2 regions of the Bacillus sp. M13(2017) genome follow, and region 1 is predicted to be linked to the other one. Evidence: riboswitches for the same ligand, from Rfam matches in the RefSeq annotation. Region 1 holds a riboswitch; the other holds the start of a gene.
What was found. Region 1 has a riboswitch for FMN ahead of CGQ22_RS17805 (ECF transporter S component). Riboswitches for the same ligand answer to the same signal wherever they lie in the genome.
Positions count from the first base shown of each region.

Region 2: another riboswitch for FMN. It lies ahead of ribD (bifunctional diaminohydroxyphosphoribosylaminopyrimidine deaminase/5-amino-6-(5-phosphoribosylamino)uracil reductase RibD); the one in region 1 lies ahead of CGQ22_RS17805 (ECF transporter S component).

Region 1 is NZ_KZ268506.1:200,168-211,752, forward strand. It holds gene resC (cytochrome c biogenesis protein ResC) at 1-306, shown strand, start outside; gene resD (DNA-binding response regulator ResD) at 610-1,326, shown strand; gene resE (sensor histidine kinase ResE) at 1,326-3,101, shown strand; gene CGQ22_RS17790 (cob(I)yrinic acid a,c-diamide adenosyltransferase) at 3,238-3,819, shown strand; gene CGQ22_RS17795 (peptidoglycan DD-metalloendopeptidase family protein) at 3,906-4,520, shown strand; gene CGQ22_RS17800 (hypothetical protein) at 4,685-5,371, opposite strand; FMN riboswitch at 5,621-5,760, shown strand; gene CGQ22_RS17805 (ECF transporter S component) at 5,922-6,500, shown strand; gene CGQ22_RS17810 (ferredoxin) at 6,622-6,870, opposite strand; gene CGQ22_RS17815 (YpbB family protein) at 7,169-8,230, shown strand; gene recQ (ATP-dependent DNA helicase RecQ) at 8,220-9,749, shown strand; gene CGQ22_RS17825 (CPBP family intramembrane glutamic endopeptidase) at 9,749-10,312, shown strand; gene CGQ22_RS17830 (LysM peptidoglycan-binding domain-containing protein) at 10,335-10,814, shown strand; gene CGQ22_RS17835 (metallophosphoesterase) at 10,882-11,585, shown strand, end outside.
Region 2 is NZ_KZ268500.1:698,663-710,247, forward strand. It holds gene CGQ22_RS04045 (hypothetical protein) at 1-23, shown strand, start outside; gene bioA (adenosylmethionine--8-amino-7-oxononanoate transaminase) at 101-1,534, shown strand; gene bioD (dethiobiotin synthase) at 1,534-2,262, shown strand; gene bioF (8-amino-7-oxononanoate synthase) at 2,228-3,415, shown strand; gene CGQ22_RS04065 (alpha/beta fold hydrolase) at 3,412-4,152, shown strand; gene bioC (malonyl-ACP O-methyltransferase BioC) at 4,118-4,927, shown strand; gene bioB (biotin synthase) at 4,929-5,927, shown strand; gene CGQ22_RS04080 (hypothetical protein) at 6,110-6,430, shown strand; gene ribH (6,7-dimethyl-8-ribityllumazine synthase) at 6,453-6,914, opposite strand; gene ribBA (bifunctional 3,4-dihydroxy-2-butanone 4-phosphate synthase/GTP cyclohydrolase II) at 6,933-8,126, opposite strand; gene ribE (riboflavin synthase subunit alpha) at 8,139-8,783, opposite strand; gene ribD (bifunctional diaminohydroxyphosphoribosylaminopyrimidine deaminase/5-amino-6-(5-phosphoribosylamino)uracil reductase RibD) at 8,765-9,877, opposite strand; FMN riboswitch at 10,183-10,326, opposite strand; gene CGQ22_RS04105 (CDGSH iron-sulfur domain-containing protein) at 10,517-10,723, opposite strand; gene CGQ22_RS04115 (DUF2552 family protein) at 11,012-11,257, shown strand; gene CGQ22_RS04120 (alpha/beta hydrolase) at 11,267-11,585, opposite strand, start outside.

The DNA.
Region 1 (11,585 bases):
AGTGATCTACTAGATGAAATCGGATATCGATCTATTGCAATTGGATTCCCAGTTTTCACATTAGGTGCATTAATTTTTGCGATGATTTGGGCACAAATAGCGTGGACACGTTTTTGGGGCTGGGATCCAAAAGAGGTTTGGGCACTTATCACTTGGCTCTTTTATGCAGCAGTATTACATTTACGCCTATCAAAAGGATGGCATGGAGAGAAATCAGCTTGGCTTGCAGTAATTGGTTTTGCAATAATTATGTTTAACTTTATTGTAGTAAACTTAATTATTGCCGGTTTACATTCATATGCATAGAGAAATAAAATAGGAGAGTGCATGTCACTTTCCTATTTTATTTTTGTCAACTTTTCTTCTTTTTTGAGAAAAACATGACAAAGTAGCGGTTGATTTTGTAAAATGATGTCGAGGACATTATATGCTGTTCAAAAAAAATACATAGTTTTGGAAAAAAATTGAACAAAATTTATTATTCTTGTGAAGCATAATATGGGAAGTGAAACATTTAGAAGATTGCTTAAATAAACGAGAATAGCGCAACATAATAGTTAAAGAAGGGTAGGTGTGAACCGCTGAGGTGAGAGTGCGCAGCGGGTAGAGATGGAAAATGAATCAAGAATTTTAATTGTAGATGATGAGGATCGCATTCGTCGTTTATTGAAAATGTACTTAGAAAGAGAACAATATACGATTGAAGAAGCAGATAATGGTGATACAGCTTTAGAAATGGCGTTGCAAAATGATTACGATTTAATCTTATTAGATCTTATGATGCCTGGTAAAGATGGCATTGAAGTATGTAAAGGGGTTCGTGAGAAGAAAGCGACACCAATTATTATGCTGACAGCAAAAGGTGAAGAAGTAAATAGAGTACAAGGATTTGAAGTTGGAACAGATGATTATATTGTAAAGCCATTTAGTCCACGTGAGGTCGTACTACGTGTGAAAGCGGTATTACGCCGTGCTGTACCAACAACATTCTTTACACAAGATACAACGACAAAAGATGTTACTGTATTCCCGCACTTAACAATTGATAACGATGCACACCGTGTTACTGCAGATGGTAATGAAGTAAACTTAACGCCGAAAGAATATGAGTTACTATTATTTTTAGCGAAAGCTCCTGATAAAGTATTCGATCGTGAGCAACTGTTAAAAGAAGTATGGCAATATGAATTCTTCGGAGATTTACGTACAGTTGATACACATGTAAAACGTTTACGTGAGAAGTTAAGCAAAAAATCACCAGATGCAGCGAAAATGATTGTTACTGTTTGGGGTGTAGGTTACAAATTTGAGGTTGTGAACGACTGATGCTTTGGAGAAGTGTAGTAGGGAAGTTATGGATGACCATATTACTTCTCGTTTCGTTCGTGCTTGGATTTGTTGCGATTTTACTTTCACAGTTTTTTAGAACATACTATGTTGATATGAGTGAAGCTAGGCTTCAAAAAGTCGCAACAAGTGTTTCAGAGTTAATTGAAGAAGGTGCCGATGTAAAAACGATTGAGAATATCGCTTACAAATTCTCTGATCCACTTTCAAGGATTATTATTGTAGAAGATGGTAAAGAAATTTCTTCTTCACCGAAACAAGAAGGATTAGTCACTCTTACAATGGATGACTTAAAAGAAGATAAAGAATTAGCGGCTGTGTTTACAGACAAAAAAGAAATTAAGAATAACATTAGAAAAGCGTCTAATAGTAGGAAGAATAAAAACACCGAAAATGATATTATGATCGTCGGAAAACCAGTGCAATCAAAAAATCAAAGTGCAGTGTTCGTATATGAATCTTTACAAGTACCGATACAAGGTATGGAAAGAACGACTGATTTTATTTTCTTATCGGCTGGAATTGCGATTATATTAACAACTTTCTTTGCGTTCTTCTTATCTACTCGAATTACAGCACCACTTCGTAAAATGCGTGAGGTTGCTTTTGAAGTGTCGCGTGGGAAGTTTGATGCGAAAGCTCCTATGGTATCTCAGGATGAGATTGGTGAGCTTGCAACGGCCTTAAATCAAATGGGAAAACAGTTGAAGTTTAATATGAACGCCTTGCAACAAGAGAAAGAACAGTTAGCTAGTATTTTAAGTAGTATGGCAGATGGGGTTATTACATTAAATCAAGAAGGTGAAGTTGTAGTAATCAATCCGCCGGCCGAACATTTCTTACAAGTTTGGCAAGAAGAAAAAGAGATAGAGCTAAGTAAAAAACTACCTTCTGAACTTGTGGAACTATTCCATCTTGTTGTAGAAAGTGAACAACAACAAGTTGTTGAAATTAATTTACAAAAAGGGAACTATGTAGTTCTTATGACGCCGCTTTACAATCAAACGAAAATTCGTGGAGCTGTAGCGGTACTGCGAGATATGACGGAAGAACGCCGTCTTGAAAAGATGCGTCAAGACTTTATTGCGAATGTATCGCATGAACTTCGTACACCAATGGTAATGCTGCAAGGGTATAGTGAAGCGATTTTAGATGATATTGTGCAAACGAAAGAAGAAATTAATGAGTTTGTTCAAATCATTTATGATGAATCCGTTCGTTTAGGTAAACTTGTAAATGAATTATTAGATTTAGCACGCATGGAAAGTGGTAATGTAGAGTTACATATAGGTGAAGTTGATATTCATCCTTTCGTTGAAAAAATAGGTCGTAAATTCCAAGGGATTGCAAAGGATAAAGAGGTCGCGTTAACGGTTGATTTCAAAGATCCAATTGAACAATACCCGTTTGATGCAGATCGTATGGAACAAGTATTGACGAATTTAATTGATAACGCAATACGTCATACAAACGCAGGCGGACATGTAACGCTTGTAATTGATACGAAAAATAATGGCCTCATTTTTGAAGTACAAGATTCGGGTGCAGGCATTCCAGAAGAGGATATTCCATTTTTATTTGATCGTTTCTATAAAGCTGATAAAGCAAGAACACGTGGGAAAAAGGGTGGAACAGGACTCGGGCTTGCGATTGCGAAAAATATTGTGCAAGGCCATGATGGTAAAATTTCTGTATCAAGTGTTGTTGGAGAAGGAACTACATTTTCTGTCTATTTACCGAATCGTATAATTTAGATATGTGTTTTTAAAGTTGATAATGAATAAAGTTCTGCTGTTTTTTATTTTTTTGTAAACTCAATTAAATAAAGAATGGTAGAACTTTTTTCTATGTTGCTCGAATAAAGAATAACAAGAGAGGTGCTGTGAAGAAATGAAATTATATACAAAAACAGGAGATAAAGGAACGACAAGTGTAATAGGCGGTAGGGTTGATAAAGATGATATCCGTGTGGAAGCGTATGGAACAATAGACGAGGCGAATTCTCATATCGGATATGCAATGACTAAGCTTCAAGGCGGGACTTATAGAGATATTTACAATGAGCTCGAAAATATTCAACATGAGCTATTTGATTGCGGAGGAGACTTGGCAATAGTGGAACAAAAAATTCCTTATAAGGTGACAATTGAGATGGTTGAAAGCTTAGAAAGAAAGATTGATTTGTATATAGAAGAAGCCCCGCCATTAGAACGCTTTATTTTGCCAGGAGGTAGCGAGGCGGCGGCTACTATTCATATTGCACGTACTGTTGTAAGGAGAGCAGAACGCTCTATAGTATCATTGCAAAAAGAAGTGAAAATAAATGAAGTTGTCTTAAAGTATGTAAATAGATTATCTGATTATTTGTTTGCAATAGCTCGAGTAATAAATGCTCGATTACAAGTGAAAGATGTGGAGTATAACCGTAGTGCATTAGTTTTTCGTGATAAGAAAGAGAAGGAAGTGGAGTAATTCACTTTCTTTTTTTTTGTATACTTTTTTCTGTAATATACCAAAATAGAGAAGGTATAGTGGTAATTAGAAAACGGAGGATGTATATGAAAGTTTTAAAATGCGGCGTCATGCTATTGAGTATACTGTTTGTATCTCAATTACATGTTTATGCAGAAGAAAATCGATGGACATGGCCTGTTGAAGGTCAGATAAGTGATTATTTTGGGACAAGGCATGGAAAACACTATGGTATTGATGTAGCTGCGCCAATTGGAACGCCTGTGGCAGCTATCCAAGATGGTAAGGTAACGAGGTCTTATTATTCGAGTAGTTATGGAAATGTTGTATTTATTAAACACGGAGAATATGAGGCTGTATATGCACATTTAAATAAGAGATATGTGGGACAAGGAGATTATATTTCAAAAGGAGAAAAAATTGGAGAAGTAGGGAACACGGGAGAATCGCGAGGTGCACACTTACATTTAGAACTTCATCAAGGAAGATGGACGATGGCGAAAAAGAATGCGATGAACCCATTGCTTGTTTTAAGTGAACAAAGAAATGAAGTTGTTTCTTCGTCATTATATGTCGTACAAAAAGGGGATACTTTAGTTAGTATTGCACGGAAATTTAGTATGACACTTAAGGAAATTAAAGAAAAAAATGGATTGCAGCAAGAGCTAATTTATCCTAATCAACAATTATATGTTAAGTAAAGGAAACGTCTCAAAAATTAAACTTTGAACAAATTTATGTTCTTCTTAAATAATGTTCAATGTAAATGAAATTATATGGGCGCTTTTGCTAGAACTATTGAGTGAATCAGAGCATCTATATCTAAAAGAAAACCGTCCCAAAGTTTATTTTGGGACGGCTTCTTTTACCAAAAAATAAAGACACATATAAATCCAGAAATAGCTAAATAGCTATACAAGTAAAAAACTTTTGTTCTTGTTTTCTCTTTTGTTCGAAACAGTACGATAGTCGGTTCAATTAAACCGATTGTCAAACAAAGTAGGCCAAGAAGCATACAACCAATCGAAATAGAATACAGGGCGATTTGTGGTGCTTGAAATGGAATCATCCATTTTAATAAAAATGCAATAAGTGCAGTGTAACAAATACTACCGATGTATTTATTCAGTGGTGTATTAGAACGAAAACCAGGAAGTTTTTTTAAGAAAGAGCGGGAAACAACTTCTGTTTGTAAAGATGTATGCTCTTCAATAATTTTTTGGGCTTCTTTTCCTTTTTGAAAAAGAGATAAGATCCAATTTCGCTCACCCTGAAAAATAAATTGAGAAGTTGTCAAATAGTGATCAATCTTCACTTTATTCCAACTCTTCCACGGATGACGCTCACACAATTTTAATTTACTTTCTGTTTTTTTATCATACTGATAAATACTTATGCCATCTTCATCGAAAGTAGCATAGTATGTCTCATTTGAGAATGTGCCTAAATCAATTGGGCAGTAGAAAAGTAATTCTTTTTTTAAGTAAAAGTATTCTTTTCTTAAGTTTTTTTTCATTGCTTCTCGAATAGAATGTCTCTTTTCTTTTTTCATGACATTTCCTCCATAACTCAGAAAATGTTCTTATCTTAACAATTCAATATCTTATCACTTTTAATTATATATGACTAGGTAATCCAAAAGAGAAATGCCGAATAATAAAAAAATATGGATTGTATTGTAAAATATCTCGCAATTTATTTGTTGTTATGAAAAATAAATAACTAATTTTAAATAAGTTACAATTTTTTAGTTCACAATGTTATGAGGTTGTTGTATAATGAAGGGGAAAATAGAATATCGGTCTATCTTCGGGGCAGGGTGAAAATCCCGACCGGCGGTGATGAACTATTTATGATTTTGTTCTAAGCCCGCGAGCCGTTAAGGCAGGATTTGGTGTGATTCCAAAGCCGACAGTATAGTCTGGATGGGAGAAGATGGAGGTTCAAGCGTTCAAAAAAGATATGGATTTGAACGTCTGTTTGATGTGCCTTAAATTCTCCCTTTGTGTAAAACACAAAGGGTTTTTTCGTTCTATGAAAAACAGGCATAGCAGAACCTTTCCACTTTCCATGAGATGATCGATGGAAAAGGAGAGAGAAAGATGAAACAAAAAAACAGTGTAGTGCAGATGGTGAGTGTAGCGATGCTAAGTAGTATTGCATATTTACTAATGATGTTGGATTTCCCGTTCCCAGGGCTTCCGCCATTTTTGAAAATTGATTTTAGTGATGTACCAGCTTTAATTGCAGCAATTATCTTTGGACCAGTAGCAGGAGTGATTGTAGAGGCGATAAAGAACATTTTACATTACGGGATTCAAGGGAGTTTAACGGGAGTACCAGTTGGAGAAATTGCAAACTTTATTGCAGGATGTTTATTTATTGGACCAGCAGCTTTCTTATTTAGAAAGTATCGTACTGTGAAGAGTTTAACTACAGGATTAATGCTAGGGACAATTACAATGGCACTTATTATGAGTGTATTAAACTACATCATCATATTCCCGGCTTACACTTGGTTTTTAAATTCACCGGCTATGTCTAGCGAAACCATAAGAACAACGGTTGTAACGGCAATCTTACCATTTAATTTAATTAAAGGGATTGTTGTAACAATTGTATTTGTAGCATTATTCTCACGCCTGAAAGTATGGGTGTTTGCAAAAATGAAAAATGCATAATATATATTAAAACCATTAGTAGTGTGAAACTACTAATGGTTTTTTATTAAGGAAAATAAAATTTAGATACAAAAAATGCCCCTCATCAATATGAGGGGCATTTTTTGAAGTTAATAAAAGACTATTCGAATTTTAAAGCGTCTCCGTCGAATGATTCGTCAGCAACTTTAATTGAGTCAGTTGGACAGCCTTCGAATGCATCCATCATATCTTCAATTAATACATCTGGAATTTCAACGATACCTTGGTTATCATCTAATGTTACAAATGCAATACCTTCATCATCATAGTCATAAATGTCTGGTGCAGCAGCGCCACAAGCACCACATGCAATACAAGTATCTTTATCAACGATTGTATATTTTGCCATCTTTTTTCCCTCCTGATAATATGTATGTGAAAAGCTCGCCATAAAAATTATAACCTTATTGTAAAACGGTTTGTAAAACTTTTCAACATAAAATTATAATGATAATGCTTATCAATTAGAGTGTCAACTTATTTTTGAATTATGTCATAAGATTTTCAAAATACGTAAATATGATTTCGTTTGATACAATAGACTATATACAAGTATATAGTTCTTATATGATAAGTTTAATGAGCGACAGTAGATAGTGTAATTGTACTGAAAAGAATGAAGTTAAGATTGGAAGGTGGAAGCGGTCATGCAAATACAATATACTTTGTTGCATTGTTTAAAACAATTGAATGGTGAGAGAACCGTTTCTTCTATTTATTATTTACTAAAGGGCAAACGTTCTTCGCAAACTTTACAAGATGGAAATATGTTCCGAATTTCATTTTTGTTCGGAATATATAAATCATTGAATAGAAATGACTATGATGGTGAAGTTGCAAAGTTGTTGCAAGCGGATTTTATTCAAGAAATACATGAAAATACATATGTGTTAACACCTACGGGTAAAATGCAGTTACATAAATGGGAGGAAGTTTATGCTTTTCCAGCACATTTGCATGGTTTACATTACGGTGAATTAGGTGAAACATTTTGGAAAAGATTATCATTGATTATTCAAACCATATCCAATTTACAACAGAATAATACGAGGTTTATTCCAATTCAGCAAGATACAGAAATAATGATGTGGGTGAAACGTTTTCTAACAGGAAGGCCATATAAGAGAAGTGAGTTGGCGAGAAAACTATGGACGGAAGTACAGAATCTTTTAGAAAATAGTAATGCGATAGAAGCGACGATTGTAACATATCGATTAACGGGTTATGAACGTATTGGTTGTACATTGCAACAATTAGCAGAAATTACGAAACAAGATATATTCAGGGTGTATTTTTTATTTTGGGGTACAATGCATTTCTTTATACAAGAAGTTCGTGATAAAGAAAATGAATTTCCACTATTAGCTGAAATTATATCTTATCCAAATGAGAGAGCTGAATTATTTAGTTTATCCACGAAAAAAACATATAATTTTTGGAGGCAAGGACGTTCTTTAGAAGAAATAGCGACGATTCGGAATTTAAAGGTTGCAACGATAGAAGATCATTTTGTTGAAATTGCTTTGCGAGAAAAAGATTTTTCTATTGAAATGTTTATGGAAAAAGAAAAGATAGACAAAGTAATAAAAGTAATTGAAGCATTGCAAACGCGGAAGTTACGTGTTTTGAAACAAGCGGTTGGAGAAGATATTTCTTATTTTGAAGTTCGTCTTGTATTAGCGCGGATGGAGGGTGTAAATGAAACTTGAAGAATATTTATATAAGTGGTTTGGATATTCTGAATTTCGTCCAGGTCAAAAAGGAGTAATTACAGATTTATTAGAAGGAAAAGATGTGATAGCAATGCTTCCGACTGGAAGAGGGAAATCTATGTGCTATCAGTTTCCAGGGCTTATGCGAGAAGGAACAGTGCTTGTTGTATCACCGTTATTATCTTTAATGGAAGATCAAGTGACACAATTAAAGTATGTTGTGAAAAACCGAGTAATAGCATTTAATAGTTTTCGGACATTAAATGAAAAAAGAGAAGCGATGAAAAAATTATCTTCATATAAATTTATTTTTGTTTCACCAGAGATGTTACAGTCGGAGTTATTAATTAGGGAATTGAAGAAAATTCATATTTCATTATTTGTTGTTGATGAGGCTCATTGTATTTCTCAATGGGGTTATGATTTTAGACCGGACTATAAAAGACTAAATGTAGTTATTAAAAATATTGGTTCTCCTACAGTATTAGCATTGACAGCCACAGCGACAAAAGGGGTACTGCAGGATATCGCAGATAGTTTAAATTTAAAGGGTGCTGCGGAACATGTATACTCTATTGACCGTCCTAATATTGCAATGGATGTGCAATTTGTAGAGACGATAGAAGAAAAGAAAGAGACGCTTTTAGAGCAGGTGATGTATTTACAAGGGCCGGGGATTGTATATTGCTCAAGTAGAGCGTGGACAGAAAGGTTAACGGAATACTTGAGAGGGAAAGGTGTTACTGGTGTAGCTTTTTATCATGGTGGTATGGAACATGAAGAGCGTATGTTAATTCAACAGCAGTTTATGAACGATCAATTGCAACTTGTAATATGTACAAGTGCATTTGGTATGGGGGTAAATAAGGCGAATACGCGATATATTATTCATTTTCATTATCCAACTAATATAGCTTCTTACTTACAAGAAATCGGAAGAGCTGGAAGAGATGGCGAACCGAGTATAGCTATTTTATTATGTAGTCCGTTGGATCATGATTTACCAATTTCAATCATTGAGGATGAATTGCCAAGTAAGTCACAAATACAATTTTTATTTTCTTTACTACAAGAAAGAATGTTTCAAACGAAAGAATTACCAATAGAAGATGTAGAAGAAATTTGTTATAATGCAGCAAGATTTAATGAGCAATATTGGCGTTTCGTTCGTTATCATCTCGAACAGGTTGGAATTATACAACAACGAAGATTATTATTAGAAGGTTTGTCAGATGAAATCATGAACCGATTAATAGCTGAAGTAGAAATAAGGTTGCGTAATAAATATAGTGAGCTAGAAAATATGAAGTCATGGATACAAGTTAAAGGATGTAGACGTGAATATGTGCTGCAACAGTTCGGTTATAAGAAAGAGCAAGAGTTAATTAATTGCTGCGATTATTGCGGTATTACAAAAGAAGATTATAAAAAAAGACGAGCGCAACAATCGGATTTCGACTATAATTGGGAAACAGAGTTACAAAAGCTTTTCGGCCTAGAAAAGATGGAGGAATGATGAACATTCAAAGGCATAATGTTGAAGATATGAGTCCGCAGGAAATAAGGCTGAATCTATATATAACACAGTTAATTATTATCGGTATTGGCTGTTTACTGGCATATATATTATTTCAAGATGTAAAAGAAGTCTTTAATTTATGGAAATGGGAACCAGTATCTATACTTATTATAGGTGGTTTGTTAGCGATTGGTATTGTGTTATTAGATTATGTTGCAATGCGAGTGTTTCCGGAGTCTTGGTTTGATGATGGTGGTATTAACGATAAGATGTTTCGAGGAATGTCCGTTCTGCATTTACTCGTTATTACGTTCTTAATTGGTTTTGCAGAAGAGTTTTTATTTAGAGGTGTAGTGCAGACTCATTTTGGAATTGTAATTGCGAGCTTCGTATTTGCAGTGTTACATATTCGTTATATAACAAAGCCATTTTTGTTTTGTTTCGTCTGTTTCATTAGTTTTGTCTTTGGTTATGTATTTGAATGGACAGGAAATTTGTTTATAACAATCTTTGCACACTTTCTTGTTGATTTTATAATGGGACTCCAATTAAGAAAATAAATGGAAGGTGGTGGTGAACAACATGAGGAAACGAATTCCTGATTTTGAAGAGGAATTAGAAGTTGAGCGAGTGGAAGAAAAAGAAAGTTTACCGCCGCGTAGTGAAATTCATAGAAATAAAGAGAAAAAACAAAAGTTTAAAATAAATCACATTTTCGTCCGGGTTTTAACATTTCTATTCATTCTGCTGCCAATTAGTATTTTGTGGTACACGGATAAATATATTCAGGTGAAGGGTGATAGTAATAATGCCGGAAAAAGTGCGTTTGAAGTAATCTTCTTTGATTCAGCTAAATCTGAGTCGCAGAAACAGTCTGAAAAAGTAATAACGCATACTGTGAAAGAGGGAGAAACTTTAGAAAGTATAGCGAAGCAATATTTTTCAGATGGAAATGGAATTGAAGTAATTAAAAAGTATAATAACTTGCAAGAAGATGAAGTGAGTGCAGGTCAAGAATTAAAAATTCCGATAAAAGATAAGTCCACAAAGCAAGAAAGCTAGTGAGTTAAGCGATCACAGTTTGTTATAAAAGCCTAGGATTATCTTTATGAGGAGGGGAGTCAAAAATATGATATGGATTATATTATTCAGTACTCTCATAGGCATGGGGATTTTATTACTTCTTGTGATGTATAAAGAAGCGATGCGTAATAAGGTGTTGGAACATACTTTAGTATTTAAAGAATTTCCGAAAAGTTTTCAAAAAGTAAATGTGTTTTTTATTTCTGATATTCATAGAAGAGTCATTTCGAATTTGTTAATTGAACAAGTAAAAGGAAAAGTAGATATTGTAATTATCGGAGGAGATTTAGCAGAGAAAGGTGTCTCTTTATCAAAAATCTCTGCGAATATTCAAAAGTTAAGAGAGATAGGTCCTGTATATTTTGTGTGGGGAAACAATGATTATGAGATAGAATATCATGAATTAGATGCGTTATTATTAGAAAATAACGTAAAAGTTTTAGATAATACAAGAGTGGTATTTGAGTCTGAATTAGGAGAGAAAATTTGTTTGCTCGGTATAGATGATGTTGGATTGCACCGTGATCGTCTAGATTTGGCATTGGCGGATTGTAAAGAAGATGGTTTTCGTATCCTAGTTAGTCACAACCCTGATATAATAAAAAAAATGTCTGGAAATGAACAGATTTCACTTGTGTTAAGTGGACATACGCATGGAGGACAAATCCGATTATTCCCATCTAAAAAATATTTAAAAGGTGGCGTATATAACCATTTGAATACGATTCTCTTTGTTAGTAATGGGTACGG
Region 2 (11,585 bases), on a different contig from region 1:
GAAAGATACAGCATGGAAAGTAGAACAACTTATCGTATGATAAGTTGTTCTTTTTTAAGAACTATTTGATTTTAAAATAATTGACAGTCATTCGGATTTAATGTTAACTATATTTATAAATAAGTTAACATTAGGGGTGGCAATTGTGACAATAAAAAGTAAAACGATTGAAAAATCATCTTATACATATGAAGAATTAGCAGAGAAAAATAAAGCTTACGTATGGCACCCATTTACACAAATGAAAGATTATTTAGAAGAAGATCCTGTCATTATTGAACGTGGAGAGGGAAGAAAGCTATACGATGTAAATGGTAATGAATATTGGGATGGTGTTTCATCTATATGGTTAAATGTTCACGGACATCAAGTACCGGAATTAGATGAAGCAATTCGTGAGCAATTAAATAAAATTGCTCATTCTACTATGTTAGGACTTGCTAACGTTCCATCTATTTTATTAGCAGAAAAAATTATTGAGGTTGTACCAGATGGATTGAAGAAGGTATTCTATTCTGATTCAGGTTCTACGGCTGTTGAAATTGCAATTAAGATGGCTTTCCAATATTGGCAGCATAAAGGGAAACCAAAGAAACAAAGATTCGTTACATTAAAAGAAGCATATCACGGTGATACAATTGGAGCTGTTTCGGTAGGAGCAATAGACTTGTTTCACCAAGTGTATAGTTCGCTCTTATTTGATGCGATTAAAATGCCGTATCCATATACATATCGTTCTCCTTACGGAAATAATAAGGAGGAAATTGTAAAAAGCCATTTAGAAGAAATGGAAGAATTGTTGAAAGAAAAGCATGAAGAAGTAGCTGCCATCATTGTAGAGCCATTAATGCAAGGTGCTGGCGGGATGATTACAATGCCAAAAGGATATTTAAAAGGACTGCGCGATTTATGTACTAAGTACAATGTATTATTTATTACAGATGAGGTAGCGACTGGATTTGGGCGTACAGGGAAAATGTTTGCGTGTGAACATGAAAATGTGACGCCAGACATTTTAACTGCTGGGAAAGGTTTAACAGGTGGATATTTACCAATTGCAGTTACGGTAACGACAGATGAAATATATAATACCTTCTTAGGAGAATATGAAGAACAAAAAACATTTTTTCATGGACATAGCTACACAGGCAATCCGTTAGGGTGTGCGGTAGCAATCGCGAATCTAGAACTATATGAAAAAACAAATTTAATAGAAGAAGTGGCACGTAAAACGGATTATGTGGCAGCGCAATTAGAAAAGCTCTTTGCGTATAAACATGTAGGTGATATTCGTCAGTGCGGATTAATGGTTGGTATTGAGCTTGTGAAGAATAAGGAAACGAAAGAAGCGTTTGACTGGACAGAGAGGATCGGTGTTCAAGTATGTAAACGCTCAAGAGAGCTGGGTATGATTTTACGACCGCTAGGTAACACGATTGTATTTATGCCGCCACTTGCTTCTACTTTTGAAGAGATTGATGATATGTTACGCATTTTATATAAGGCAATCTCGGATGTTACGGAGGGAGAATAATGAGTGGTTTTTTCATAACAGCAACGGATACTGAAGTTGGAAAAACAGTAGTTGCAGGTGCTATAGCAGGTGTATTTAGAGAATTAGGATATAACGTAGGGGTGTATAAACCGTTACAAAGTGGGCATGTTGCATCAAACCCTGAGGGAGATGCAGCAAGGTTAAAAGCATTATCAGGTGTACCGACACAAGAAAATGAAATTTGCCCTTATTCTATTGAAGAACCACTTGCTCCGAGACTTGCCATGAAAAGAGCTGGAAGAGTAGTAAAGTTAAAAGAAATTACTGATTACTATAATGAACTATTAAAAGAGTTTAATAGCTTATTTGTAGAAGGAGCAGGTGGGCTTGCTGTCCCATATACAGAAGATGCTTTAGTAATTGATTTTGCAAAAGAATTACAGTTGCCTCTTATTGTAGTAGCTCGTCCTACATTAGGAACAGTAAATCATACAGTGTTAACGATTGCTTACGCAAAGGCGCATGGCTTAACCGTAGCGGGTGTCATTTTATCAGGTTGCAAAGAATGTGAAATGGAAAGAGTGCAAGAAAATAAAGAAATGATTGAAGAGCTGAGCGGGGTACCAGTTTTAGGATTATTACCATTCTTTGAAGGTGAGTTTACGAAAGAAGAAGTATTAGAATCTGCAAAAGAACATATTATGATTTCAAAATTAGAGGAGTTTATCCAAAATGAATCAAAATTGGCGGGCGCACCTTCAATCTAAATTACAACAATTACATGAGCAAGGGCAGTATCGTGATTTGCATGTAACAGAGAAGGCAGAAGAGACTTGGCTTATTCGAGATAAAAAAAGGATGTTAAATTTAGCGTCAAATAATTATTTAGGGTTAGCTGGAGATGAAAGGTTAAAAGAAGCTGCTATTGCCTGTACAAAAAGATATGGAACTGGAGCGACTGCCTCTCGTCTCGTTGTAGGAAATCATCCATTATATGAAGAGGTTGAGAGAAGCATATGTGACTGGAAAGGTACTAAAAGAGCTTTAATTGTAAATAGTGGGTATACGGCAAATATAGGTGCCATATCTTCTTTAGCCTCTCGGCACGATATTGTTTTTAGTGATAAGTTAAATCACGCAAGTATTGTTGATGGAATCATATTAAGCGGGGCAGAGCATAAAAGGTATCGTCATAATGATTTGGATCATTTAGAGAAGCTGTTGAAAATGGCTTCGCCTGAAAAAAGGAAATTAATCGTAACAGATACCGTTTTTAGTATGGATGGTGATACTGCGTATTTGAGAGATTTAGTACAGCTGAAAGAGAAATACGGGGCAATCATTATAGTCGATGAAGCACATGCGAGTGGAATATATGGAATCGGCGGAGCTGGGTTATCTCATATAGAAAAAAAACTTGCTCAAAAAATTGATATACATATGGGGACGTTTAGCAAGGCTTTAGGGTGTTATGGTGCGTATTTGACAGGCGATGAAATTTATATAGAGTATTTACAAAATATGATGAGAAGCTTTATTTTTACTACGGCTTTACCACCAAGTACGTTAGGAGCAGTGCAAAAAGCAATTGAAATTGTAAAAGAAGATAACGAAAGAAGAGAGAACCTTATAGCAAACGGAGAATACTTCAGAACTAAATTAAGGGATGCTGGTTTTGATATTGGGAATAGTTCAACTCATATTGTACCGATTGTAGTCGGTTCAAATGAACATGCTTTACGATTTAGTAAAAGGTTGCAAGAGGCAGGGATTGCGGCCATTGCAATTCGTCCGCCAACTGTGCCGGTTCATAGTTCTCGAATTCGCTTTGCAGTTACATCGCAACATACAATAGCTGATTTAAAATGGGCTATTGACCGAATTATTCACATTGCGAAAGAAGAGGAGATTTTCGTATGAACGAGCTAAAGATTATTTTTATCCCCGGATGGGGAATGGAAGAGAATATTTGGGATTTAGTACTTCCGTATTTTAAAGGATATCCTGTTGAATGCATAGATTGGCGTAATGTGAAAGAACGAAGTGAATTTACGGAACGAATTATAGATGTAGCGCATAACGACAACGTAATTTTAGTTGGATGGTCACTAGGAGCGTTAACAGCAGTTGAAGCTTATAAAAAGATTGAGGCAAAAGGTATCGTATTAATTGGTGGGACCGCTAAATTTACAAATACGAGCGACTATAGTAATGGATGGAATGCTTTGCATGTAGAACGGCTGAAAAGGAATTTGGCGAGAAGGAAAGAAGATACGCTCAAGCGGTTTTATGAAAATATGTTTACGAAAGATGAGCTAAAAGAGAACAAAAACTTTGAGGACATTGTAGAACATTTTAAAGGTGATTCTATTCAGTCTTTACAACTAGGTTTGGATTATTTAATAGAAACAGATATGAGAGAAGAACTAAAAGAAATTAAAGTACCTATACTACTTATCCACGGAGAACAGGATGTAATATGCCCATTGTCTGCGGCACGTAGTATGACGGAGAATAGCAGCAGCGAGCTGAAAGTAGTAAGTGAAGCAGGGCATGCATTATGTGTAACGAATTTTGAATATTGCGCAAATGAGATAATTCAATTTGTAGAGGGGATACGACATGATCAACAAAACGTTACTACAAAAACGGTTTAATGGGGCAGCCGTATCTTACGATCGATATGCAAATGTACAAAAAAAGATGGCACATTCATTACTTTCAATCTTAAAGGAACGATATAGTGAAACGGCACCGATACGTATTTTAGAACTGGGGTGCGGGACGGGTTATGTAACAGAGCAATTATCAAAGTTATTTCCGAAAGCACATATTACAGCAGTTGATTTTGCTGAAAGTATGATTGCGATTGCGCAAACTAGACAAAATGTAAAAAATGTAACGTTTCACTGTGAAGATATTGAGCGATTACGATTAGAAGAATCATATGATGTCATTATTTCAAATGCTACATTTCAATGGTTAAATAATTTACAACAAGTGTTAAGAAATTTATTTCAACATTTGTCTATAGATGGGATATTACTCTTTTCAACGTTTGGACATGAAACATTTCAAGAATTGCATGCTTCGTTCCAACGTGCGAAAGAAGAAAGAAATATAAAAAATGAAACATCGATTGGTCAACGTTTTTATTCAAAAGATCAGTTGCTTCATATATGCAAGATAGAAACAGGGGAGGTGCATGTTTCTGAAACATGTTACATAGAGAGTTTTACAGAAGTTAAGGAGTTTCTGCATTCTATTCGAAAAGTAGGAGCAACTAATAGCAATGAAGGATCATATTGTCAAAGTCCCTCACTCTTTCGTGCGATGCTACGCATATACGAAAGAGACTTCACGGGAAATGAAGGGATAATGGCAACGTATCATGCTTTATTTATGCATATAACAAAAGAGGGGAAGAGATGAAATGAAACAAGTGCAAACAAAAAAGGATTGGAAAAAACTAGCATACGACGTAGTGGAAGAGAAGATGATTACGAAAGAAGATGCAATAGCGATATTAGAAGCTGATGATACAGAAGTTTTAGAAATTATGAATGCAGCTTACATTATTCGCCATCATCATTTTGGTAAGAAAGTAAAATTGAATATGATTATTAATACGAAATCTGGATTATGTCCTGAAGATTGTGGATATTGCTCACAGTCTATTATTTCAGAAGCACCGATTGATAAATATGCATGGTTAACGCAGGAGAAGATTGTAGAAGGGGCACATGAAGCAATACGCCGTAAAGCAGGTACATATTGTATTGTAGCGTCTGGTCGTCGTCCGACGGATAAAGAGGTAAATCACGTAATTGGAGCAGTTAAGGAAATTCGTGAAACGACAGACTTGAAGATTTGTTGTTGTTTAGGTTTCTTAAATGAAGATCAAGCAGGACGTTTAGCGGAAGCAGGCGTGCATCGTTATAACCACAACTTAAATACACATGCAAATAATTACGATAGTATTTGTTCAACTCATACGTACGATGATCGTGTTGATACAGTTCAAAAAGCAAAACAAGCTGGTATTTCACCATGCTCTGGAGCGATTTTTGGCATGGGAGAAACAATTGAAGAGCGTGCTGAAATTGCATTTGAATTACAACGTATAGATGCAGATTCTATCCCTTGTAATTTCCTTGTTGCTGTAAAGGGGACACCTCTTGAAGGGCAAAAAGAGTTAACACCAGTAGAATGTTTAAAAGTACTGGCAATGATGCGTTTTGTAAACCCAACAAAAGAAATTCGTATTTCAGGAGGACGTGAAATCAATTTACGTTCTGTACAGCCAATCGGTTTATTTGCAGCAAATTCTATTTTTGTCGGGGACTACTTAACGACAGCTGGACAAGAGCCGAATGCGGACTGGGGTATGATTGCAGATTTAGGATTTGAGATTGAAGAATGTGCATTATAGGATAGATGAAAAAGCAAACTTGTAAAAGGGTTTGCTTTTTTTGTAAATAAAATGTAATAAATAGTTGTAAACGCTTGATGCTATTGGTTTTTGAACGAAAAAAAGAATTTTTGTGGACGAATTTTCCAAGCCCTAGTTGTACATAGTAAATATGTAATTTATATTGGGTTGGAGGATTTTACATGTACAAATACATATTAGCGATTATGACTTGTTTAATTTTAATAAAAGCAATAAGTTCTGATCCAGTTAAGGCTGCTGAAAATCCTGAACAAAAAGAGATGCAACAAAGAATCGAACAACACTTTCGAACGAAAGCTGAACATTTTGGATTGAAAACGGAAGGAAAAGATTTAAAGGAAGTTAGAAAAGAAATTACTATTATAGAAGAAGCGAAAAAAAGAGAGAATGTATGGAGAACAGCACAAGCTCTTCATATAAAAACAGAAGGAAAAACGATGAATGAATTAATAAAAGATGTACAAAAAAAGGTAAAAAAATAAAAAGAGGCCGCAGCCTCTTTTTTTATGCCCATTGTTTTGATAAGTGAGCCATTTCAATTGCAGCAACAGCTGATTCATATCCTTTATTACCAGCTTTCGTACCTGCGCGTTCAATCGCTTGTTCAATTGTTTCTGTCGTTAATACGCCGAAAATAACTGGGATGTCCATTTGTAGTGATAATGACGCAACACCTTTTGCTACTTCATTACAAACGTAATCGTAGTGAGTTGTAGCACCTCGGATTACAGTACCTAATGTAATAACAGCATCATACTTTCCGCTACTAGCCATCTTTTTAGCGATTAAAGGAATCTCAAATGCACCAGGAACCCAAGCAACATCAATATCATTTTCTTCTACACCGTGACGCTTTAATCCGTCTAAAGCGCCGCCAAGTAACTTACTTGTAATAAATTCGTTAAAACGTCCAACAACAACTCCAACTTTTAATCCTGTACCAACTAAATGACCTTCGAATACCATAATAAATCTCTCCTTTAATTATAAGTTTAGTAAGTGTCCTAATTTGTTTACTTTCGTTTGTAAATACGATTTATTCTCTTCTTTTGCCGGCATTTGCAACGGTACACGCTCGACTACTTCTAAATCGTAACCTTGTAAGCCAGCAATTTTTCTTGGGTTATTCGTTAATAATCGTAAACTTTGTAAACCTAAATCTTTTAATATTTGAGCACCGATACCGTAATCACGAAGATCAGCAGGGAAGCCGAGTTTTTCATTTGCTTCTACAGTATCGAATCCTTCTTCTTGTAATTTATAAGCACGAAGCTTATTAAGAAGCCCAATGCCTCTTCCTTCTTGTCTCATATAAAGAAGAACACCTTTTCCTTCACGCTCAATTTGAGCAAGTGCTGCATGGAGTTGTGGTCCGCAATCGCAGCGATGTGAACCGAATACATCTCCTGTTAAGCATTCAGAATGAACACGTACAAGTACCGGTTCACCTGTTGAAATATCACCTTTTACAAGTGCGATATGTTCTTTCGTATCTAATGAGTTAGAATAGCCAATTGCGTGGAAAGTACCGAAATCTGTAGGTAATGTAATTTCCACTTCTCTCGTCACAAGTGTTTCATGATGGCGGCGGTAAGCAATTAAATCTTCTATTGTAATCATTTTTATATCAAATTGTTTTGCGCATTCTATTAAATCAGGTACACGTGCCATCGTGCCGTCCTCATTTATAATCTCGCAAATAACTCCAGCTGGTTCGGCACCGCATAGCTTTGCTAAATCAACAGCAGCTTCTGTATGACCTGCACGACGCAGGACACCGCCTTCTTTCGCAATTAATGGAAAGATATGTCCAGGTCGATTGAAATCAGTGCCTTTTGATGCAGGGTTTAACAATTCTTGTATCGTAGTTGCACGTTCGTGAGCGCTAATCCCTGTTGTTGTAGAAACATGGTCAATGCTCACTGTAAACGCAGTATGATGTGAATCTGTATTATGAGATACCATTGGTTCTAATTGTAGACGTTCTGCGTACCCTGCTGTAATCGGTACACAAACGAGACCACGGCCATGTGTAATCATAAAATTAATTGTTTCTGGTGTAATGTACTCTGCTAAAGCAATAAAATCGCCTTCATTTTCTCGGTTTTCATCATCACATACGATAACGACTTTACCTTGTTTTAAATCTTCTAGAGCTTCTTCAATACGATGAAACATTGTTCTTCCCCCTTATAGAAATCCGTTTTCTTGTAAAAAGCTTTCAGTCATTGAACCTACTCGTTTTGTAGGTTTAGTAATAAAGCGTTCGATATATTTACCAATCATGTCACACTCAATGTTTACGATATCTCCGGCATTTTTTTCTCCAATGACAGACTCGCTTACTGTGTGCGGGATGAGTGAAATCGTTATGGAAGATTCGTCTATATCAAATATCGTTAAACTCGTTCCATCAACAGCAATGGACCCTTTCTGCAAACAATAGTGCAGCAGTTCATCAGAAATTGCTATTTTGTAATAGACGGCATTGTAATGTTGTTTTTTATTTAAAATCGTTCCGATGCCATCAATATGTCCTGAAACGAAATGTCCACCGAATCGTCCGTTTGCAGCCATTGCTCGCTCTAAATTTACTTTAGAGTGCGGTTTAAGCATGCGAAGTGATGTCGACTGCATCGTTTCAGGCATTGCATCAACTGTAAATGAAGTAGTTGTAAAGCTTGTTACAGTTAAGCAAATACCGTTAACCGCGATACTATCACCTAAGTGAACATCTGATAAAATTTTCTTTGCATGAATCGTTAATTTCATCGCTTCTCCGCTTTGTTGCATGTTTGCTATCGTTCCTAATTCTTCTACAATTCCTGTAAACATTTCGTCACCTCGTTTCGGGCATTCGCAACGATTTTTATATCATCACCAATTTGTTTCATCTCTTGAATTTTCAAGGAAAGCGCATCTTGTAATTTTGAAAAACCATTTCCTCCAAATAAAGTAGGAGCATCTTTCCCACCAATTAATTTCGGGCTTATATAGGTTACAATTTCATTAAAATTATTTGTTTTTAAGAAACTTGCATGAATTGATTGGCCACCTTCAACGAATAGAGAAAGAATTTGTTTCTCTCCAAGAAAGGAAAGAAGGTCCTCGATTTCTATATACTTCGTTTCCATTTGGAATATAGCTATATTTTTAGATTCATAAGAAGATATCTTCGCTTTCTTTACATCCTTACCGACAATAATCCATGTCGGTGCTAAACCATCTGTTATAACATGAGAAGATGGTGGCGTTCGTAAATGGGTATCTAAAACAACGCGAATAGGATGTTTCCCACCATTTGGAATTCTTGTTGTTAAATGAGGATTATCAGCTATAACTGTATTCACTCCAACAAGAATTGCATCATGTGTATGGCGATATTGGTGAACATCAGCACGTGCTTCTTCACCTGTAATCCACTTACTTTCACCAGTTACAGTTGCTATTTTTCCATCTAAGCTCATTGCTGTTTTGATTGTTACAAAAGGGCGTTTCGTTTTCATGTAGTGAAAAAAGTAGCGATTTAATAAAAGCGCTTCTGCTTCAAGAATACCGGTAGTTACTTCAATTCTAGCTTCCTCTAATCTTCTTTTTCCGTTACCAGAAACGAGCGGATTACAATCGAGAGTAGCAATTACAACACGCTTAACTCCTTTTTCAATGAGCAATTCACAGCAAGGTGGTGTTTTTCCAAAGTGGCTACACGGTTCCAGTGTTACATAAACGGTAGCGTCTTTGGCGTTCTGACCAGCCATTTGAAGGGCATGAACTTCTGCGTGTTCTTCACCAGCTCGTAAATGAGCGCCCATACCAACGATGTTTCCATCTTTTACAACAACAGCACCAACCATAGGATTCGGACTTGTTTGTCCTGATGTCCCTTCTGCTAACTGCAGGGCAATCCTCATATATTCTTGATCTGTCATTTTCTTCACCTCTCCTAAAAAAATCAAAAAACCCCAAGGATTTAATATCCTTGGGGTTTGGGAGACGTGATTTCTAGAAATATAGTTTGAATACGAAAGCATAGGAAAGAAACCTAACGATAATTGATATTTCTGCATAAGGAAAAAACCTAGCAAAATATCGAATTTTTAAACGCTAGTTGTCTCTTTTTATTTCAGTATAAAAAATAAGTATAGAAAATTAAACATATATAAAGAATCAAAATGAATCTTTAAAAATATGCATACTGAAATAAAAGTGTATTCACTATATAAAAAACTAGAAACATATCCTTCTCCCATCCAGACTATACTGTCGGCCCTAGAGTTTCACTAGATCCACCGTTTTCGAGTTGAAAACGGGTCACGGACTTAGAAGTTTTCACTTCATCACCGCCGGTTGGGAATTTCACCCGACCCCGAAGGATGCTGTTTGCTCAAATTATAGCACAAAAAAAATAAAAGGCTAGTAAAAAATATTCGAATGTGAAGAATTGTGTGAAAATATATGCAGGCTGGAATGGAAATAAAAGTATTAGAAATGTTGTAAGGAGAAGAGATATAACGGAGTTGCTAAAAAGAAAAAACATGCACAAAAAAATGTGCATGTCACATGTAAAATTATTCTGCCTCTGGTGCTCTAACAACAGACTCGAATTTACCTTTATGCGAAGCGTCGCAATAAGGCATATTTTTTGATAAACCACAACGGCATAAAGAAAATGCCGGTTTTGCTGGGAATACATTCCCTTGTGAGTCGACTAATTCCACGTCCCCTGTAACGCGAAAAGAGCCATTATCATTTACTTTAATTTGTACTTTTGCCAACGTTATCCCTCCTTCCCAAACGCTTAATTTCATCATATAATCAAGGGAAGTGCTTGGCAATATAAAGTGAAACTTTAATTAGTGGGGAAGGCATCCCCCACTAATTATTAGTTGAACCAATCGGGCTTTTAGGGGCAGTTAATCTCCCACCTAACTTCTTTGTTTCAGCCGAATTTTGAGGTGAGAGTTTTACTGCCCGCAAATAGCGGGGAAAAAAGAGCACTTTGTTTGAGAAAGAAGAGAGTGTTATAATAGTTTTCATAACTGACTAGAGTAAGGTGACGAGAGATGGATAAACAATTACATACATTACGAAATATTGCAAATGAGCGCACGTGGGCATCATTTTTGAATGATAATCATCCATATAGTTTGTTACATTGGTCCATTGCAGGTGTAGGGCAAGAGGCAAAGGATGTTTGGTTACTTCAAGATGAAGTAACATTTCAAACGACAGAATTCCCAACGTTAGATGATGCAATGCACTGGATTTCTGAAAATATGGAACAAGTTACAGACGTTTTAGCGCAATAAAAAACAGGCTTATGCAAGCCTGTTTTTTGTTTCTTTCACATAGGTGTTTAAAAATTGATCGACGGCTGCTTCGTATTCTTCTTTATTTTCGTTATAAGAGCAAGCGTGTGCACCGTGTTCTGCAATATAAAGTTGTTTATTATTTTCTTTCGCTTCATATAACGCTTTTGTCATATCAGCTAAAATATAGTCGTCATCTTTACTATGAATAAAGAGAACGGGATTGTTAATATTTTTTATACAGTCGATTGGTGAAACTTCACGAATTGTATAACCGTCACGAACTTTCAAAAATGCGTTTGCTAAAGGTAATAAAGGCCATTTTGGT